Linked DNA regions of Rheinheimera salexigens. The protein of the gene in region 1 interacts with the protein of each later gene in a pairwise test. Links are inferred from orthologs where the notes say so. Each region holds a gene or a part of one and is shown on either strand. Other genes may lie near its edges. The genes, in order: tusA and BI198_RS04140.

Region 1 (9,533 bases):
GCGTTATTCGTAGCGAATTTGGATGTATAGTCCAATTACGAAATAAAAAAAAGGGGCTTAGGCCCCTTTTTTCACTATAAAAAGCCGTTAAGCGCTACAGTTAAGTAGGGCAACTAGGTATAATTTTCAGACATTTTTTAGCGAGTTATCAAGCATGAACACGTATGATATTAAAACCTTTCAAGGCTTAATACAGACCTTACAGGACTATTGGGCTCGTCAAGGCTGCGTACTGGTACAGCCATTAGATCTAGAAGTGGGTGCCGGTACTTTTCATCCTATGACTTTTTTACGATCGCTTGGCCCAGAGCCAACTAATGCCGCTTATGTACAGCCTTGTCGTCGCCCTACGGATGGCCGTTATGGCGATAATCCAATGCGCTTACAGCAATATTATCAGTTTCAAGTCATCTTAAAACCTTCGCCTGATAATATTCAAGAACTGTACTTAGGATCACTTCAAGCATTAGGCATTGATACATTAGTCCATGATATTCGCTTTGTTGAAGATAACTGGGAATCACCCACCTTAGGCGCTTGGGGCTTAGGTTGGGAAGTGTGGCTTAATGGTATGGAAGTCACTCAATTTACCTACTTCCAACAAGTAGGTGGTATAGAGTGTAGCCCTGTTACGGGCGAAATTACTTATGGTTTAGAGCGCTTAGCGATGTATGTACAAGGCGTAGATAGTATCTATGACTTGGTCTGGACAGATGGCCCTTTTGGCTGCGTAACCTATGGTGATGTGTTTCATCAAAATGAAGTGGAACAATCAACCTATAATTTTGAGCTAGCGGATGTACCGGCATTATTTAGTTATTTTGATCAATGCGAAAAAGAAAGCCAATTTTTAATTGAAAAAGGTTTAGCTCTGCCCGCGTATGAAAAAGCGATGAAAGCATCGCATACTTTTAACTTATTAGATGCCAGACATGCGATATCTGTAACTGAACGACAACGTTATATTTTACGGGTAAGAACCCTAGCTAAGGCTTGTGCGGAAACGTACTACGCATCACGTGAGAAACTAGGTTTTCCGCTGTGTAAAAAGCCAAATACAACGTCGCAGGAGGCATAAATGAGCGCACAAGACTTTCTAGTAGAAATTGGCACAGAAGAGTTACCGCCAAAGTCGTTAGTCACCTTAGCAACAGCTTTTGCCGATAATATAAGCCAAGAGTTAGCAAAACTTGATTTAAGCCATGCAGATGTAAAATGGTATGCCGCGCCAAGAAGACTGGCTGTTGTGGTGAAAAATCTCATCGCTAAACAGGCAGATAAAGAAGTAGAAAAACGTGGCCCTGCGATTGCTGCAGCATTTGATGCTGACGGCAATGCCACTAAGGCAGCCATAGGTTGGGCTAAAGGCTGTGGTATAACGGTTGAGCAAGCAGAGCGACTAGAAACAGATAAAGGCGCTTGGTTACTGCATAAGCAAATACAGCCTGGTTCGAACACCAGCAGCTTATTAGCTGAAATTGTTACATCTGCCTTAGCTAAGCTACCAATCGCTAAACCAATGCGTTGGGGCAGTTCAAAAGTGGAATTTATTCGGCCAGTGCACAGTATTATTATGTTATACGGTAATGATGTTATTCCAGCGAATATTATGGGCAAAGACAGTAGTAATCATAGTTACGGTCACCGCTTTCATGCTCCGGCAAAAATTAAGATCCAAAATGCTGAGCATTATGAAACGGCGCTAGAGAGTGGTTATGTTATTGCTGACTTTAGCAAACGTAAAGCCATTATCGAGCAAGGTGTAACAGAAGCCGCAAAACAGTTAAATGGCCAAGCGTTAATGGATGCTGATTTATTGGATGAAGTAACTGCATTAGTTGAGTGGCCTGTCGTACTAGTCGGTAGCTTTGAACAAAGTTTTTTAGATATACCAGCAGAGCCGTTAATTTCAACCATGAAGGATAATCAAAAGTATTTTCCGGTAGTGGATGCAGCGGGTAACTTACAAAATAAATTTATCTTTGTGACTAATATTGAGAGCAAAGATCCGCAGCAAGTTATTTCAGGTAATGAAAAAGTAGTACGACCACGCTTAGCCGATGCTGAATTCTTTTTTAATACAGACCGCAAACAAACGTTGGCTTCAAGATTAGACAGTTTAAGCAGTGTGTTATTTCAAAAGCAACTGGGTACCTTAGCCGAAAAGTCTGAGCGTATTAGTCAATTAGCTGCCTATGTTGCTGAAAAAATTGGTGCTGATAAAACGGCTGCCCAGCGCGCAGGTTTACTGTCTAAAACCGACTTAATGACCAATATGGTGGGTGAGTTTCCAGAAGTACAAGGCATTATGGGCATGCACTACGCTCGATTTGATGGCGAAAATGAAACAGTCGCATTAGCCTTAAATGAGCAGTATATGCCACGGTTTGCCGGTGATCAGTTACCCACTCGTTTAGAAGGCGCAGCGGTGGCTATCGCCGATAAACTTGATAGTTTAGTGGGTATCTTTGGTATTGGCCAAGCACCAAAAGGTGATAAAGATCCGTTTGCATTACGTCGTGCTGCCATTGGTGCATTACGCATTATGGTAGATAAAGATCTTAATCTAGATTTGGTCGACATTATTGCTTTTAGCCAGCAAACCTTTGGTGATAAGTTAACTAATGCCAATGTTGCTACTGATGTTTTAGAGTTTATGTTAGGCCGATTTAGAGCCTGGTATCAAGATCAAGGTTATACCGTTGATGTTATCCAAGCGGTGTTAGCGCGTCGTCCAACGGTACCAGCAGACTTTAACCAACGGGTCAAAGCGGTTGCAGAGTTCCGTAAACTTGATGCTGCAGCTGCCTTAGCTGCTGCAAATAAACGGGTTGCTAATATCTTAGCTAAAATTGATACGGCTATTCCTGATACCGTTGATGTAAAGTTATTACAACAAGTTGAAGAGCAGGCGTTATATCAAGCAATTACAGCAGAGCAAGCAGAGCAGGCTAAGCTGCAAAGTTATACAGACGGCTTAATGCATTTAGCCAAAATGCAGCAGGTAATCGATCAGTTCTTCGATAATGTAATGGTGAATGCCGATGACGCAGCAGTAAAACTAAACCGCCAAGCGTTATTAAAACAATTAAGAGAGCTGTTTTTACAAGTCGCGGATATCTCAGTTTTGCAATAACTATGTTTTACGAGCATAAAGTAAAACTACAGCAACAATTTCCTCTATAAGCAGTAGGTAAGCTAACGTTAATACACTGAACTTTTGCGTGTTAACGTTGGCAACTTGCTTGATGCAACATAAACTTTTCCATTACAAAACTACCAGCACAACTCTACGAAACTCTTCTGCGAAAACAAACCCGAGAAAATAAGCCAAAAATACTAAGGTGCAATTAATAATATTTTTTTGTTCTATCTTATTATCGGTAATTCTTATGCTAAAGCAGTAAATATTACCGATCACATCTATCTCTAAACTTTCAATTATTATAAATCCTATATAATCAGTTGGTTATAAAATAATAATTTAACCATAATTGGTATAAAGCCTGCATTGTTATTGTTAATAATAATAAAAGAGGTGGTAAAAAATGGCTGAGATTAAATATCCACAAAACCAAATTAATCTACATATGATGTATTTAGCTTGGTACAGCCGTCGTAAAAACCGTTGCGATAACAAAGTGACTGATTTTGCCCATGCGCTAGCATTGCGCGGTATCGCTAACAAAACTGTCTTAGAGGTTGAAAATGATTTATTGGCTGATATAGCCATGCTGAATAAACCAGGCAGTGTTTATTAACTAACACTGCTTAGCAATTAAGCTAACTAAAAAGAATTTGTTTTAAAGCAGAGGTAAATATGTCTGATCAAGCAAAGCAAAAGTTTTGGCAAGCCATGGCAGCAACGCCTACGTTGATGATAAAACTACAGCAAAGTGATTTGCATAGTGAGCCTATGCAGGCGCAATTAGATAAACAGGCAAATAGCAGGTTTTGGATTTACACCACTAAAGATAATCGCATCGCTGCAGGCGGTTTGGCAATGGCACAATTTGTAAGTACAGGTCATGATGTATTTGCCTGTATTAGTGGTGAATTAGTTGAAGAAACGGATTCGCTTATTATTGATAAATATTGGAGTAAAGAGGTAGAAGCTTGGTATCCAGAAGGCAAATTAGATACTAATTTAATGATGCTGCGTTTTGAATTATCAGATGCTGAAATCTGGTTGGTTGATGCCACAACTGAAGCAAAAAATAAGTTTATACTAGGCGCAGACGTTAATCCCAATGAAGTCGGTTCACATTATAAAGTTACGCTATAAAAATATAGCTAAAGCCTAACTATCCTGTACAGATTACGTCGGCACAAATTACATCGGCATAAAATACATTCGCTACGCTAAGTAATTAATATTAATTGATTTGATTGCGACCGTTACGTTTTGATTGATACAGTTGTTGGTCCGCGAGTTTAATCGCGGTGGGCAACTGAGCTAACTGCTGACTCTCGGCAACACCAAAACTCGCGGTTACGGTATAGGCTTTATCTGTTGATAAAAGCTTTTGCTGACTGAGCTGTTGGCGAATTTTCTCAGCTACTTTAAAAGCATCTATTTTAGAGGTTTTAGGCAATAGTAATAAAAACTCTTCACCGCCAGTACGACATGCTATGTCTTGCTGGCGTAAGTGGGCTCTAAATATATTAGCGATTACTTTTAATACTTCATCGCCAGCTTGATGACCAAATTTATCATTAAGTTGCTTAAAAGAGTCTATATCACATGCAATCACTGCCAGTGGAAAAAACACGTCTGGTTGTAAATTAAAGCTTTGCATAAGGTTAGCATCAATAAATCTGCGATTAGCTAATCCTGTAAGAGGATCGGTATTCGCTTGTTGTTCTTTATTATGTTGCAATAACTCCATAGCTTGATGGCTTTGTTCACGGAAATATTCATTAATCCAACATGCAAGAATCACAATCAGCAAAGAGGTGATAAATCGGCTTTGCTCCGCATTTTTATAATGGGCTAACGCCAAGTCAGGTACAAATAATATAATAGCCAGCGCACTAGTTAATAAAACGTTACTAATTAAGGCATTACGAACGCCAAGTAAACCAAAAAGTATGGCAGGAAACGGGAAAACCCAATATAAAGCAGTATTATTAAAGCCTCCTATAAAGACCAGACCAAGTACAAAAGCAGCGACTAAAATAGCTTCAATATTACAAGCAAGATTAAGATTATTGTTATAGTGAAAGTAGGTAATATTAAGCAAAAAAGCTGTTGCAGTAATAAATAAAACCATCGGTAAAATAGGATCGACAGCCCCTAAATTTTTAAAGGCATAAATATACATCACGGCACTGGTTATATAACTGACAAAAAGTAATATATAGCGCCGTCGGCGGCTATCGATAAATTGCGCTTGATTAACACTGTCTATGCTAAATTTTGACTGCAATTTTAAATCCAACTAATTACCTTACTTTGATGCTAGCATAAAATAGTGCTAGTTGAGAATTTACCATATTGAATATATCAAAGAATTTAATAACATCTTTTCTAGTTTATCTAACCGTTGTATATGCACACGAAATGTAACACTGCTATGCAGTAGAATTGACGCAAGTTAAGTTGGTATTTACAAGCATTTAGAAAACTTTAGCTTGCTAAGCGATTAAGCAGTTAAATAGTTGCTTTAAATTTTTAATCAATTAAATTAACTAGTTGCAAAAACCTTGCTGGGTTAAATTATAAACAGGGAAGTATACAGTTGAAGAAAATATTACTAATAGCATTAATAGGCTACGGCGGTTGGCAGTTTTATCAAAAGCAAAGCGTTGCTCAGCCTGTTACGGAGCCAACGGTTCAGGTGCTGCCAGATTATACCGTACCATTGCAAAAAGCTCGTGAAGCAGCAAGCCTGTTACAGTTTCGATGTGATGGGCGGCAACACTGTAGTCAGATGAAATCTTATGATGAAGCGGTATTTTTTTTAAGGAACTGTCCAGATACCAAGATGGATGGAGACAATGATGGCATTCCTTGTGAAAGACAATTTAATAAAGGCTAGATTATTGCACTAGCCTTTTTTAACCACATATTTATACGGTAGTTCTGTGGTATCGCTGGCTAATAACTGGTGGTCCATAAAACGACAAAAAGCCGGAATATCCCGAGTGGTAGCAGGGTCGTCAGCAATAATTAATAGGCTTTGGCCAGACTGCATATTACGAATGGTTAAGCGGATCATCATTACAGGCTCAGGGCAGCGCATGCCTAAAGCGTCTAATGTTTTATCTGCGCTGGTAAATAACAGCTCCATTTAAACTCCAATATAAAAAATCAATATAAATAAAAAGGACCGTAAAAACGGTCCTTATTTTAAACTATAAGAATATAAACTGCTATGTTACGGCCGTTCAAACACCGTAGCGATACCTTGGCCTAAACCAATACACATAGTAGCTAAACCAAACTTACCACCTTTATCTTCCATAATATTTATTAAGGTGGTGGCAATACGTGAACCAGAGCAACCTAATGGATGGCCTAGTGCAATAGCACCGCCATTTAAGTTAACCTTTTTATCAGCCACTTCTAGTAAGCCTAAATCTTTCATTACCGGTAAAGCTTGAGCAGCAAAAGCTTCGTTTAATTCTGCATAATCAATATCGTTTATGCTTAATCCAGCCATTTTTAAGGCTTTTTTCGATGCTGGCACCGGGCCATAACCCATAATAGACGGATCACAACCAGCAACACCCATACCGCGTACGTAAGCACGAATAGGTAGGCCAAGCGCTTTGGCTTTTTCTTCACTCATTACTAACATGCCTGAAGCGCCATCAGATAATGCTGAAGACGTACCTGCTGTTACAGTACCATTGGCTGGATCAAACACCGGACGTAATTTACTCAGGCCTTCTACTGTGGTTTCAGGACGAATAACTTCGTCATAATCCATTAGCTTTAATACGCCGTCAGCATCATGACCTTCTGTTGGTACTATTTCGTTATCAAACCGGCCTTCATCACTGGCTTGTTGGGCTAAGCGATGTGAGCGAGCGCCAAATTCATCTTGCTGCTGGCGGCTAATGCCGTGCATTTTACCTAATAACTCAGCGGTTAAACCCATCATGCCAGCGGCTTTAGCAACTGATGTTGATAAACCCGGGTGAAAGTCGACACCATGCGTCATAGGCACATGGCCCATATGCTCAACACCACCAATTAAGTACACATCGCCCATGCCGGTTTGAATGGCACGCACGGCATCGTGTAAAGCTTGCATGGATGAGCCACATAAGCGGTTAATCGTTACTGCCGGTACTGAGTGAGGAATGCCCGCTAATAATGCAGCATTACGTGCGATGTTAAAGCCTTGCTCTAACGTTTGCTGAACACAACCCCAAATAACATCATCAATATCTTCAGGGTTTAGCGCTGGATTACGGGCAACGAGTGACGCCATAATATGGGCGGAAAGTTGCTCAGCCCGAACATTACGGTACATACCATTTTTTGAACGGCCCATAGGGGTGCGAATACAATCTACTATAACTGCGTTTTTCATTATTGTGCTCCTGCGCTTAAACCGGGAAGAAACGCTGGCCAGCTTCGGCCATGGCGCGAGTTTTGTCGGTAACTTGATAGATTTCACCTAAGTGAGCGTAACTATCTGCAAGGGCGACAAAGTTAGCTAAGCCAATAGTATCAGCATAGCGTAGCGGACCACCACGGAACGGCGGGAAACCTAAACCATAAATTAAGCCCATATCAGCTTCAGCAGCTGAGGCAATAATGCCTTCTTCTAAACAACGAATAGTTTCGTTAATCATTGGGATCATGGTACGCGCGATAATGTCATCAGCTGAGAATTCTTTTTTCTCAGAAGTGCATTCAGCTAATAAACTTAATGCTTTAGCATCAATTTCTTTCTTGGTTCTACCTTTGGCATCTTTACTATAAGCATAAAAACCAAGGCCATTTTTTTGGCCGTAGCGTTCAGCTTTATACATAGCGCTTACCGGATCATGGTCTAATTTGGCCATACGTGTAGGGAAGCCATCTGCCATAACATCAGTACAATGGAAGGCGGTATCTAAACCCACTACATCTAATAAGTATGCTGGGCCCATTGGCCAGCCAAATTGTTTCTCCATCACTTTATCAACTTGCGCAAAATCAGCACCATCTAGCACTAACTTACTAAAGCCGGCAAAGTAGGGAAATAAAACCCGGTTAACGAAAAAGCCAGGGCAATCGTTAACTACGATAGGCGATTTACCCATCTTGGCGGCATAAGCGACGACAGCAGCAACGGTTTCATCGCTGGTGTCTTTACCGCGAATAACTTCGACTAAAGGCATGCGGTGTACGGGGTTAAAGAAGTGCATACCACAGAAGTTTTCTGGTCGTGTTAAGTTCGCGGCTAGAGCATTAATAGAAATAGTCGAGGTATTAGAGGTTAAAATGGCATCCTGTGCGATAATCGATTCTACTTCTTTTAACACTGCGCCTTTTACTTTTGGATTTTCGACTACGGCTTCGACAACGATATCAACATTTTTTAGCGCGTCATTGCTTAACGTCGGCGTAATAGAGGCAATAACTTTAGCCATCGATTTTACATCCAGCTTTTTACGCTCTACTTGCTTAGCTAATAAGCCACTTGCTTCAGCCATACCAAGTTCTAATGCTTTATCGGCGATATCTTTCATAACTACCGGCACGCCTTTAAGTGCCGATTGATAGGCTATACCACCACCCATAATGCCGGCACCAATGACTGCTGCCGTATTGACCGCTTTAGTGGCTGTCTTAGCAGCTTTTTTAGCCTTACCTTTAATCAGCTGATCATTTAAGAACAAGCCAATTTGCGCTGTTGCAGCATCGGTTTTAGCCAGTTTAGCAAAACCGGCATTTTCTAACGCTACTGCTTCAGCACGTTTTAAGCCGGCCGCTGCTTCAATAGTTTTAACCGCCACCATAGGTGCTGGATAATGCTTACCCGCTTTAGCCATTACCATGCCTTTAGCGGTGCTAAAGCACATGGTTGCTTCAATTTTGTTCAATTTAAGCGGTTGTAATTTTTGTTCGCGTTTTTTACGCCAATTCAGCTTGCCAGCAATAGCATCTTCAAGCATGCTAAGCGCCGCTTCTTGCAGTTTCTCTGGAGCGACAACAGCATCCACAGCGGCAAATTTTTGCGCTTGTTCAGCACTATATTGCTTACCGGTTGTGATCCACTCTAAGGCGTTATCAGCACCAATAAGTCTGGGTAAACGTGCCGTACCACCAAAACCAGGCATTAAGCCTAATTTAACTTCTGGTAAGCCTATTTGTGCACTAGTATCGGCAACACGATAATCGGACGTTAGTGACCACTCACATCCGCCACCTAGTGCAAATCCATTGATGGCAGTAATGGTAGGGACAGGTAAGTCTTCAGCAAGATCGAAGATGTCAGAGGCCTGTTTAATCCATGGAATTAATTCTGCTTCATCACGCTGAAATATTGTTAGAAATTCGGTAATATCGGCGCCAACAATAAAGGTACTTT
Region 2 (9,629 bases), 670 kb from region 1 along the record:
CTTCACGGCTATGACCTCGTTCAGAGGTATCGCGGATAATTTTTTGGATCCACTCTAAGTTGACAATAGGCACCATGCCAATCAGTAAATCGACATGTTGCGCCACATTATTTTGCTCGGTGACTGCGCCACCATGTAAACCTTCATAGAACAATAAATCGGTATCTTCGCCAATGTTTTGCCATGGCGTAAATGTGCCGGGTAATTGGTTATAAGGCACCGCTTCATCAAAAGTATGTAAATAATGTCGAACTTTACCTTTGCCATGCTCAGCATAACTGGTAAAAAAAGTTTCTAAGCCAGCAAAGTCGTTTGCTTCTGGACCAAAGTAACTAATATAACGGCCTTGCTCTTTTGCTTTGCGTACTGCTACTTCCATTTCTGGACGACTAAAACGATGAAAGCAGTCGCCTTCAACAAAAGCGGCGTTAATACCTAAGGTACGAAAAATATGCTTAAAGGCGGTACCAGTAGTTGTCGTGCCAGCACCAGACGAGCCGGTGATGGCAATAATAGGGTTTTTATGCGACATAAATAACACCACGGTTAATCATAAGACCGAATACCATAATGCAAAGCCTTAAGTTTGCGCAACTATTTAATGTTTTGGCTAAATGCTATTGCTTAATACTCTGCTGCTTGGCTTAACTAAAGTTTAAAACATAAAGGTAGCAATTAAAGGATCATGATCCGACGAGCGATAAGGGCCCGCCGCGTAATAGCCTTGCTGCTGAGCCGATGATTTATGCTCTAGGTTATAATCTAACACTGCGGGTTCATCGGCATTAATTGGCCAATGTTCCATTTTATGCAAATACTTAGCTAATGCCGGGGTGGCCAAGGCATGATCTAACGAACCAGTACGGCCTCGATAAACATAAGAATAGGCAGCGCTATTTTGCGTTGTGTCCTTATCGTTCTGAACTAAATACTGCCAACCCGCTTGTTCTAATTTGGTTATGGGATCTTCCATGCGGTACGCATTTAAGTCACCTAAAATAAGCATCTTATCGGTATGAATACCAGTAGGTTGGCTGGCTAGCCAATTATGTAGCGCTTTGGCACTGGCTACCCGTTGGCCATTCCAGCACCCTTGGCCATCATGGTTATTCATATCCATTTTACTACTCGCCCTGTTACAACTGCCTTTAGATTTAAAATGATTAATGCTTACGGTGACAATTTGTTCTGAGGCTAAATGTTGAAAGCTTTGGGCTAAAGGTACGCGACTGCCATATTGAAAGGGCGCGGCAAAAGACAGTGCGGCGTGGCCAACAGGCTTAACAGCAGAAGATCGATACAGCAGCGCTACTTTTATGGCGTCGTCGCCAGGGGCTTGTTTGGTGCGTATAAATTGATAAGGTCGTGCCGTTGCAACCCGATTAAGGGCCTGAGTTAAGTTAACAATGGCGCTATTAGTATCGTAACCATTGTTTTCCACTTCTAATAAGCCAATAACATCGGCGTCTAATGCTAATAGTGCGCTAACAATTTTGCTTTGCTGGCGGATAAATTCTGCTTTATTACTGGCACCGCGCTTAGTTGGGAAAGCTTTTTTAGCATTACTGCCATTAAAATAGTTTAAAACGTTAAAACTGGCGATACGTAAGCCAGTTTCAGGTTTTGCACTGGGGGCAGCTGGTCGCGGATTACGGGTAATAAATACCGGGTTAGTGGTGGGTACTAAACGATAACCGCGTTTATCTTCAATTAACACTCCACTGATGTTGCTAACCTCATCGCCAATACGCAAGCTATTATCGGCGCTAAGTGCTGGGCTAGGGTAGCGTACCGGATCTGGGTTTTGCTGCCATAAGCCATCGTCTAATACTAGCATTTGTTGTTGTTGCTGTTGATATAACGCATTAGCCTCTGCGCCAGGCGACATTATTTCAGTGGGTATCCATAAACGCTCAGCGGCTAAGGTTATTTCACCGTAACGCGGTAAATCATAACTATCATTTACCACCAGTTTTTGGCTAAAGCTTAACCATTGGCCTTCTAATTGCTCCCAACTCATATTTGCGGGTAAGGGCAATTGTATCTGGCGTGGTGCAATGGTCTGCTTAGTTTGGCAAACTTGGCTGTGACTAATAGCCGTTAAGCTGGTCATGGCATTATGTTCAGTCACTGTGCCGGTTAACTGAATAAGCTGTCCAGGCTGATACCTTGAGGCCGCAGTGCTATCGGCAATAAACAAACCGCTGCTGGCCTTGCTTATATTTAAGCCTTTATCAGTCATGTTTTGATTTGAAGCATCGTTAGCAGGGTGCGCAGTAATAGTTATTCCTGCTTCAGGACTACCGGCATAGACAATTGCCGTTACCACACCTTGAGTGGTGATATTTTTGCCTTGTAAAGGGCTACTGTCGGTTTGGCCTTGAATGTGGCTAATAGGCGTGAAACTACTGCTACACAATTTATGGCCAGTATCAGCCGCAATGGCAGGAGTCGCGCCAATTGACGCGATAACGAATGCAAAAGTTAATGCGCTTGCTGATGCTGCTCGCAGTGAAAAACTAGACATAATAAAATAACTCAATAAATAACTTGTCACTAAGGTAAAAGGTTTACTTTAAAATCACAATCTTTAAAACCACGTCCTTTTAAACCACGATCTTTAAAATCATGATGTTATTTGCACTAGGCTAGCGAATTTGATTGGTAAGGCTTAACTAGTTTAGTTGTTAGGTATAACAAAAGGTAAAAAAAAGGCCAGACTGCAATTGCTATCTGGCCCTAGATAAAACGGCTGGGTGTAATGGGTTAGCTTTGTTCGCGTTTTATGGCGCGATAACCAATATCATCGCGATAAAACATACCATCCCAGCTAATTTTTTTGGCTAACTGATAGGCTGCTTGTTGGGCTTCACTGACACTGTTACCCAGTGCAGTGGCGCATAACACACGACCACCATTAGTCACTACTTGGTAATTAGCTAATGCAGTGCCAGCATGGAATACCTTAGCGCTGTTACTATCAATGCCGTCTAAGCCCTTAATTACTAAACCTTTGGCGTAATCATCAGGATAACCACCGGCTGCTAAAACGACACCAACGGCGGCTTGCTGGCTAAACTGAATGGTTTGACCGGCAAGTTTAGTTTGGCATGCATCTAAACATAGCTGAACTAAATCTGACTCTAACCGCATCATTATCGGCTGGGTTTCAGGATCGCCAAAGCGGCAGTTAAATTCTAATACTTTAGCGCTGCCATCGGCAGAAATCATTAATCCGGCATATAAAAAGCCCGTAAACACTATGCCTTCAGCGGCCATACCCTTAACGGTTGGATAAATAACTTGCTCCATCACCCAATCATGCACCGCAGGGGTAACGACGGGCGCAGGAGAATAAGCACCCATACCGCCAGTATTTGGCCCAAAATCAGCATTGTCGCGGGCTTTATGATCTTGCGAAGAGGCAAAAGGTAATGCTGTTTCACCATCAACCATGACAATAAAAGACGCTTCTTCACCGGTTAAAAACTCTTCTATAACTACACGACTGCCGGCAGCACCAAACTTATTGCCTGCAAGCATATCGTCTATAGCGGCATAAGCTTCAGCAGCAGTTTGGGCGATAATAACGCCTTTGCCTGCGGCTAAGCCGTCGGCTTTTATTACAATAGGTGTGCCAAGCTTATTAACAAAAGCTTTAGCAGGGTCAATGTCAGTAAAAGTTTGGTATGCCGCAGTAGGAATGTTATGCCGCGCCAAAAAGTCTTTAGCGAAGGCTTTCGAGCTTTCTAATTGGGCAGCGGCTTGGCTTGGGCCAAATATAGCTAAGCCGGCAGCATTAAAGGCATCGACGACGCCTTTAGCTAGTGGCGCTTCAGGACCAACAATAGTTAAGCCAATCTGCTGCTGCTTGGCAAAGTCGAGTAGGGCGGAAATATCATCAGCTGCAATAGCGACATTATTTAGGTTAGGCTCATTTGCCGTACCAGCATTACCCGGTGCGACAAATACTTCCGTTGCTAACGTTGATTGAGCGGCTTTCCATGCCAGCGCATGCTCACGGCCACCGCCGCCAATTACCAATACTTTCATTCAGATATCCGTCGTTTAAATTATTGAGTTACAGGTTTACGAAATTTTAAAGTCATACGATTACTTTCGCCAATAGCGACATACTTAGCCCGATCTTGCTGTTTTAAGCGAAATGAAGGCGGTAACGTCCATACGCCGTGCTCATAATCAGCGGTATCTTTAGGGTTAGCATTAATATCGCTTTTCGCTTCTAAGACAAAACCAGCTTGTTCGGCTAGCTTAATCGCCAGTTCTTCTGGTACATAACCACTTTTAACCCAATCACTATCTTTTTGGGCTGCGGGTAAACTATGCTCAACCACACCCAGCACACCACCCGGTTTTAGGGCAGTATAAAACTGTTTATAAGCGGCTAATAAAGCGGCATCACCATTTTGGCTATACCAATTATGTAAATTACGAAAGGTTAATACGATATCGGCACTGCCGGCTGGTGCAATTTCTTGTTCATTATTTACCGCAAACTCTGTTAGCACGACCCGATTATAAATTGGGTTTGCAGCGAGTTTTTCAACAAAAGCAGCGCGGTGAGTGTTGTAGTATTCTGAAGTACTGTTACTAGGAAAATGCGCGGCATATAATTTGCCATGGGCAGCTAATAACGGCGCTAATATTTCAGTGTACCAACCGCCGCCTGGTGATATTTCTACTACAGTGCTATTGGGGGTTAATTCAAAAAAATGTAAGGTTTCTGCCGGATGACGATATTGATCGCGTTGTACATTGTCAGCGCTACGACTGCTATGTTCAACCGCTAATTGTATCGCGTCGAGGTTGTCATTTGCGTTGCTTAGCGGGCTAAACAGCACAGCAGATAAAACGAATGCTAATGAAACTTTTTTCATGCTACGTATCCTCTGAGGGTAAAATTGGCTTTAGTGTAGCAAAGCCAAGTTAAAAAGATAGAAATTCGTCGGCAATAAGTTGCTGAAATAGCATAGAGCTGGCCTGCTCTTTTTCATAAACAAACGCTTTAGCCTATGGTAGAATGCCGACCCTTTTATGCGGGACGCCTTAATGTTAGAGCAGATTCGAATTGTATTAGTTGGCACCAGCCATACCGGAAACATAGGCTCGGTAGCACGTGCTATGAAAACCATGGGCTTATCAAGCCTATACCTAGTTGCGCCTAAAGAACTGCCAGATGGCCAAGCTTATGCGTTAGCGGCCGGTGCGAGTGATATCTTGGCTCAAGCTAAAATTTTTGACTCTTTAGCCCCGGCTATAGCAGATTGTGGTTTAGTGGTAGGCAGCAGTGCCCGTTCGCGTACGCTGAGCTGGCCAATGTTAGAGCCAAGAGACTGCGGCGAAAAAGCCATAAGCGAAGCCCAGCAGCATCCAGTTGCTATTGTGTTTGGTCGCGAAAGCAGTGGTTTATCTAATGAAGAGCTGCAACTGTGTAATTATCATGTCTGTATTAATGCTAATCCGGAATATAGCTCATTAAATTTAGCCATGGCCGTGCAACTGGTTTGTTATGAAGTGCGTATGGCATGGTTAGCACAAGCAAAGCAGACGCAAGATAATCAGACACAAAGTGAGCAGTCACAAATTGAATCAGCACATACTGATGCTGAAATTAACTATCCTAGCAATCAGCAAATGGAAAGTTTTTATCAGCATTTAGAGCAAACCCTAGATGATACGGGCTTTATTATTAAGCAGCATCCGGGTGTGGTGATGACCAAATTAAAACGCTTATTTAACCGCGCGCGGCCAGAAGAGGCTGAATATAATATTTTGCGCGGAATTTTAACCTCGGTACAGCGTTTTGGCTCTGTTGTGTCGCGGACTAAGGAGTAACAATATGTTTGCTGGTATTCGCGAAGATATAAAAAGTGTGTTTAATCGCGATCCCGCGGCTCGGAATACGTTTGAAGTATTAACCACTTATCCGGGCTTACATGCTATTTGGTGGCATCGGCTTAGCCATAGGTTGTGGCGAGCGAACTGGACGTGGTTAGCACGATTTATTAGCACATTTTCGCGTTGGGTGACCGGCATTGAAATTCACCCGGGAGCGAAGATTGGTCGGCGCTGTTTTATTGACCATGGCATGGGTGTGGTGATTGGTGAAACCGCTGAAATTGGCGATGATTGTACACTTTATCATGGTGTGACCTTAGGTGGCACCAGTTGGACTGCGGGAAAACGCCATCCAACATTAGGCAACGGCGTAGTGATTGGCGCAGGGGCAAAAGTATTAGGCCCGTTACATGTCGGCGAAAATGCCCGTATTGGCTCCAATGCTGTGGTGGTTAAAGATGTGCCTGCTGGCGCGACGGTGATTGGCATTCCGGGTCGGGTGGTGGCTAGAGCAGATATTACGCTTAGTGACGAACGTAAACATATGGCTAAAAAGTTTGGCTTTGATGCTTATGCGGTGTCAGCAGACAGTCCAGATCCGGTTGCTAATGCGATTGGTCGGATGCTAGATCATATTCAAATGTTAGATAACAAAGTGGCAGAGCTGTGCCATGGCGTTAATGAACTGGGAGGAAATGTTTGCAGCAAAGTACCGACAGTAGATATTAAAGAAGAAGACTTTTTACAAGCAGAACAAAGGGCCGCAGAGGCGAGAGCGAAAGATATCGCTGCTTTTGATCCGGAAATATAAACGCGGGTTTGGCCTGAATACTTGACTGTTTTACTCAGCTTAATACTTGACTAAATTGGTCAGGTATGTAGAATGGAGCTATAACATTCAGGGAGCAGACTATGAGATTAACTTCGAAAGGACGTTATGCAGTAACGGCTATGTTAGATGTAGCCTTACACAAAGCGACTGGGCCTGTATCTCTTGCTGATATTTCAGAACGACAAGGCATATCGCTGTCTTATTTAGAGCAGTTATTTGCTCGGTTACGTAGATATGGCTTAGTTAGCAGTGTGCGCGGTCCTGGTGGTGGTTATCAGCTGAGCCGTGAAGCCTCGTTAATTACTGTATCTGACGTTATTACTGCGGTAGACGAAACCGTAGACGCAACACGGTGTCAGGGTAAGTCAGACTGTCAAGGTGGCATGCGTTGTTTAACGCATTCGCTATGGAGCGATTTAAGCCACCGAATTGAAGATTTCTTAACCAACATTTCGTTGGGTGAGCTGGTAAACCAGCAAGATGTAAAAATCGTCGCAAAACGGCAAAATGACCGTAATGTAAAGAATCCGGCAACTGATATAGACGTCAGTTGTCAGCTGTAAGTGAAACACGGAGCAAATAATGAAGCTACCTATTTATCTTGACTACGCTGCAACTTCACCTGTTGACATGCAGGTTGCAGAAAAAATGATGCAATTTATGACGATGGACGGTGAGTTTGGTAATCCAGCGTCACGTTCGCATCGTTTTGGCTGGCAAGCAGAAGAGGCAGTAGAAATTGCCCGTAGCCAAGTGGCCGATTTAATTAACGCCGATCCGCGTGAAATCGTATTTACCTCAGGTGCCACTGAATCAGATAACTTAGCCATTAAAGGTGCTGCTAACTTTTATCATAAAAAAGGTAAGCACTTAATCACAGTGAAAACTGAACATAAAGCTGTGTTAGACACCATGCGTCAATTAGAGCGTGAAGGCTACGAAGTGACTTATTTAGAGCCACAAACCGACGGTATATTAACCTTGGCTCAAATCGAAGCTGCTGTGCGCCCAGACACCACCTTAATAAGTGTGATGTTTGTTAATAACGAAATTGGTGTGGTACAAGATATTGCTGCTATTGGTGAGTATTGCCGTAGTAATAATATTCTATTCCATGTCGATGCTGCGCAAGCACCTGGTAAGGTTGAGATTGATTTACAAACCTTAAAAGTCGACTTAATGTCTTTTTCAGGCCACAAAGCTTATGGGCCTAAAGGTATTGGTGCTTTATATGTACGTCGTAAGCCACGTATTCGTTTAGAAGCACAAATGCACGGCGGTGGTCATGAGCGTGGTATGCGTTCAGGTACTTTAGCTACGCACCAAATTGTTGGTATGGGTGAAGCTTTCGCTGTCATGAAACAAAAAATGGCGACAGAAAATAAGCGCATTACTGAATTACGCGACCGTTTATTAAAGGGCGTGGAAGGTATTGAGCAAGTGTTTTTAAACGGCAACGCCGAACAACGCGTGCCGCATATTACCAATATCAGTTTTAATTATGTTGAAGGCGAGTCGTTGATAATGGCCTTAAAAGATATTGCCGTATCATCAGGTTCAGCCTGTACTTCAGCCAGCTTAGAGCCATCTTATGTATTACGTGCTTTGGGTATGAGCGATGAACTGGCTCACAGTTCTATTCGTTTCAGTATTGGCCGCTATACAACAGAAGCGCAAATTGATCACACAATCAAGATTGTGCATCAAGCAATAGATAAGCTCCGTGCAATGTCACCATTATGGGATATGTACAAAGACGGTATCGATTTAAACACTGTGGTTTGGGCTGCGCACTAAGCGTAACTGACCACCAGAGAGGTAATTATCATGGCATACAGCGATAAAGTAATTGATCACTATGAGAATCCACGTAACGTGGGTTCATTTGATGCAGACGATGACAGTATCGCAACCGGTATGGTTGGCGCGCCTGCTTGTGGCGACGTAATGAAGTTGCAAATTAAAGTCAGTGCAGATGGCATTATTGAAGATGCTAAATTTAAAACCTACGGCTGTGGTAGTGCTATAGCTTCTAGCTCATTAGTCACTGAATGGGTTAAAGGTAAAACACTGGCTGAAGCGCAAGAAATCAAAAATACTGATATTGCCCACGAGCTAGCTTTACCACCGGTGAAAATTCACTGTTCTATTTTAGCTGAAGACGCTATTAAAGCCGCAATTGCTAACTACAAGCAAAAGCGAGGAGGTTAATTCGTATGGCGATTTCGATGACTGCAGCAGCAGCAGACAGAGTACGTAATTTTTTACATAATCGTGGCAAGGGTATTGGCTTGCGGGTGGGTGTGAAAACAACGGGCTGTTCTGGATTAGCCTATGTGCTAGAGTTTGTCGATACGCTAAACGAAGATGACCAAGTATTTGAACACGATGAGTTAAAGTTAATTGTCGATGGTAAAAGCTTGGTCTATATCGATGGTACACAGCTGGATTTTGTTAAAGAAGGCCTAAACGAAGGTTTTCAATTTACCAACCCTAACGTCGATGGCGAATGTGGTTGTGGTGAAAGCTTTACAGTTTAACGTTTAGGGTTCTGATGAATTATTTTCAGCTGTTTAATTTACCAGCTCAGTTTGATCTTAATCTTACTGAGCTAAGCTCGCGCTATATTAAGTTGCAGTGTCAGTTTCATCCTGATAAACATTCAGCCGGATCGGAACGCGATCGGCTGTTGTCAGTGCAACAAACCGCTAATATCAATGATGCCTACCATAACCTGAAGCAACCTTTACTTCGGGCGGAGCATTTATTGGCGTTACGCGGATTAAGAATTGACGATGAACAGCGAAGCTTTAGCGATCCGATGTTTTTAATGCAACAAATGACCTTGCGTGAACAATTAGCGGATATAAAAACCGCTACTGATCCTGATGCCGTTATCGACAATGTTGAACGCGAGTTACAGCAAGCTAAAAAGCAA

What was found.
Region 2: the proteins of tusA (region 1) and BI198_RS04140 interact in binary tests that used the Escherichia coli proteins (3 or more experiments, as listed by UniProt). The link is inferred for Rheinheimera salexigens from one-to-one orthologs.

What each region holds. Positions count from the first base shown.
Region 1 is NZ_MKEK01000001.1:203,787-213,319, reverse strand. The notes cover bases 4,673-7,471. They hold tusA (sulfurtransferase TusA), read right to left. Parts: upstream 6,294-7,471; coding sequence 6,051-6,293; downstream 4,673-6,050. Other genes in these bases: fadA (acetyl-CoA C-acyltransferase FadA), read right to left, coding at 6,381-7,471; BI198_RS16180 (excalibur calcium-binding domain-containing protein), read left to right, coding at 5,742-6,041; BI198_RS01040 (GGDEF domain-containing protein), read right to left, coding at 4,673-5,429. Also shown: gyrB (DNA topoisomerase (ATP-hydrolyzing) subunit B), read left to right, coding at 1-30; glyQ (glycine--tRNA ligase subunit alpha), read left to right, coding at 155-1,078; glyS (glycine--tRNA ligase subunit beta), read left to right, coding at 1,079-3,136; BI198_RS01050 (hypothetical protein), read left to right, coding at 3,549-3,761; BI198_RS01045 (pyridoxamine 5'-phosphate oxidase family protein), read left to right, coding at 3,821-4,285; more of BI198_RS01040, read right to left, coding at 4,377-4,672; more of fadA, read right to left, coding at 7,472-7,544; fatty acid oxidation complex subunit alpha FadB, read right to left, coding at 7,561-9,533. UniProt on the Escherichia coli protein: Sulfur carrier protein involved in sulfur trafficking in the cell. Part of a sulfur-relay system required for 2-thiolation during synthesis of 2-thiouridine of the modified wobble base 5-methylaminomethyl-2-thiouridine (mnm(5)s(2)U) in tRNA.
Region 2 is NZ_MKEK01000001.1:871,114-880,742, forward strand. What follows is about bases 6,486-9,380. They hold BI198_RS04140 (IscS subfamily cysteine desulfurase), read left to right. Parts: upstream 6,486-7,273; coding sequence 7,274-8,488; downstream 8,489-9,380. Other genes in these bases: cysE (serine O-acetyltransferase), read left to right, coding at 6,486-6,670; iscR (Fe-S cluster assembly transcriptional regulator IscR), read left to right, coding at 6,772-7,254; iscU (Fe-S cluster assembly scaffold IscU), read left to right, coding at 8,519-8,902; iscA (iron-sulfur cluster assembly protein IscA), read left to right, coding at 8,908-9,231; hscB (co-chaperone HscB), read left to right, coding at 9,246-9,380. In the rest of the region: BI198_RS04105 (phosphoribulokinase), read right to left, coding at 1-532; BI198_RS04110 (ExeM/NucH family extracellular endonuclease), read right to left, coding at 656-2,527; purD (phosphoribosylamine--glycine ligase), read right to left, coding at 2,767-4,053; BI198_RS04120 (class I SAM-dependent methyltransferase), read right to left, coding at 4,074-4,898; tRNA (cytosine(32)/uridine(32)-2'-O)-methyltransferase TrmJ, read left to right, coding at 5,071-5,856; more of cysE, read left to right, coding at 5,861-6,485; more of hscB, read left to right, coding at 9,381-9,629. UniProt on the Escherichia coli protein: Master enzyme that delivers sulfur to a number of partners involved in Fe-S cluster assembly, tRNA modification or cofactor biosynthesis. Catalyzes the removal of elemental sulfur from cysteine to produce alanine.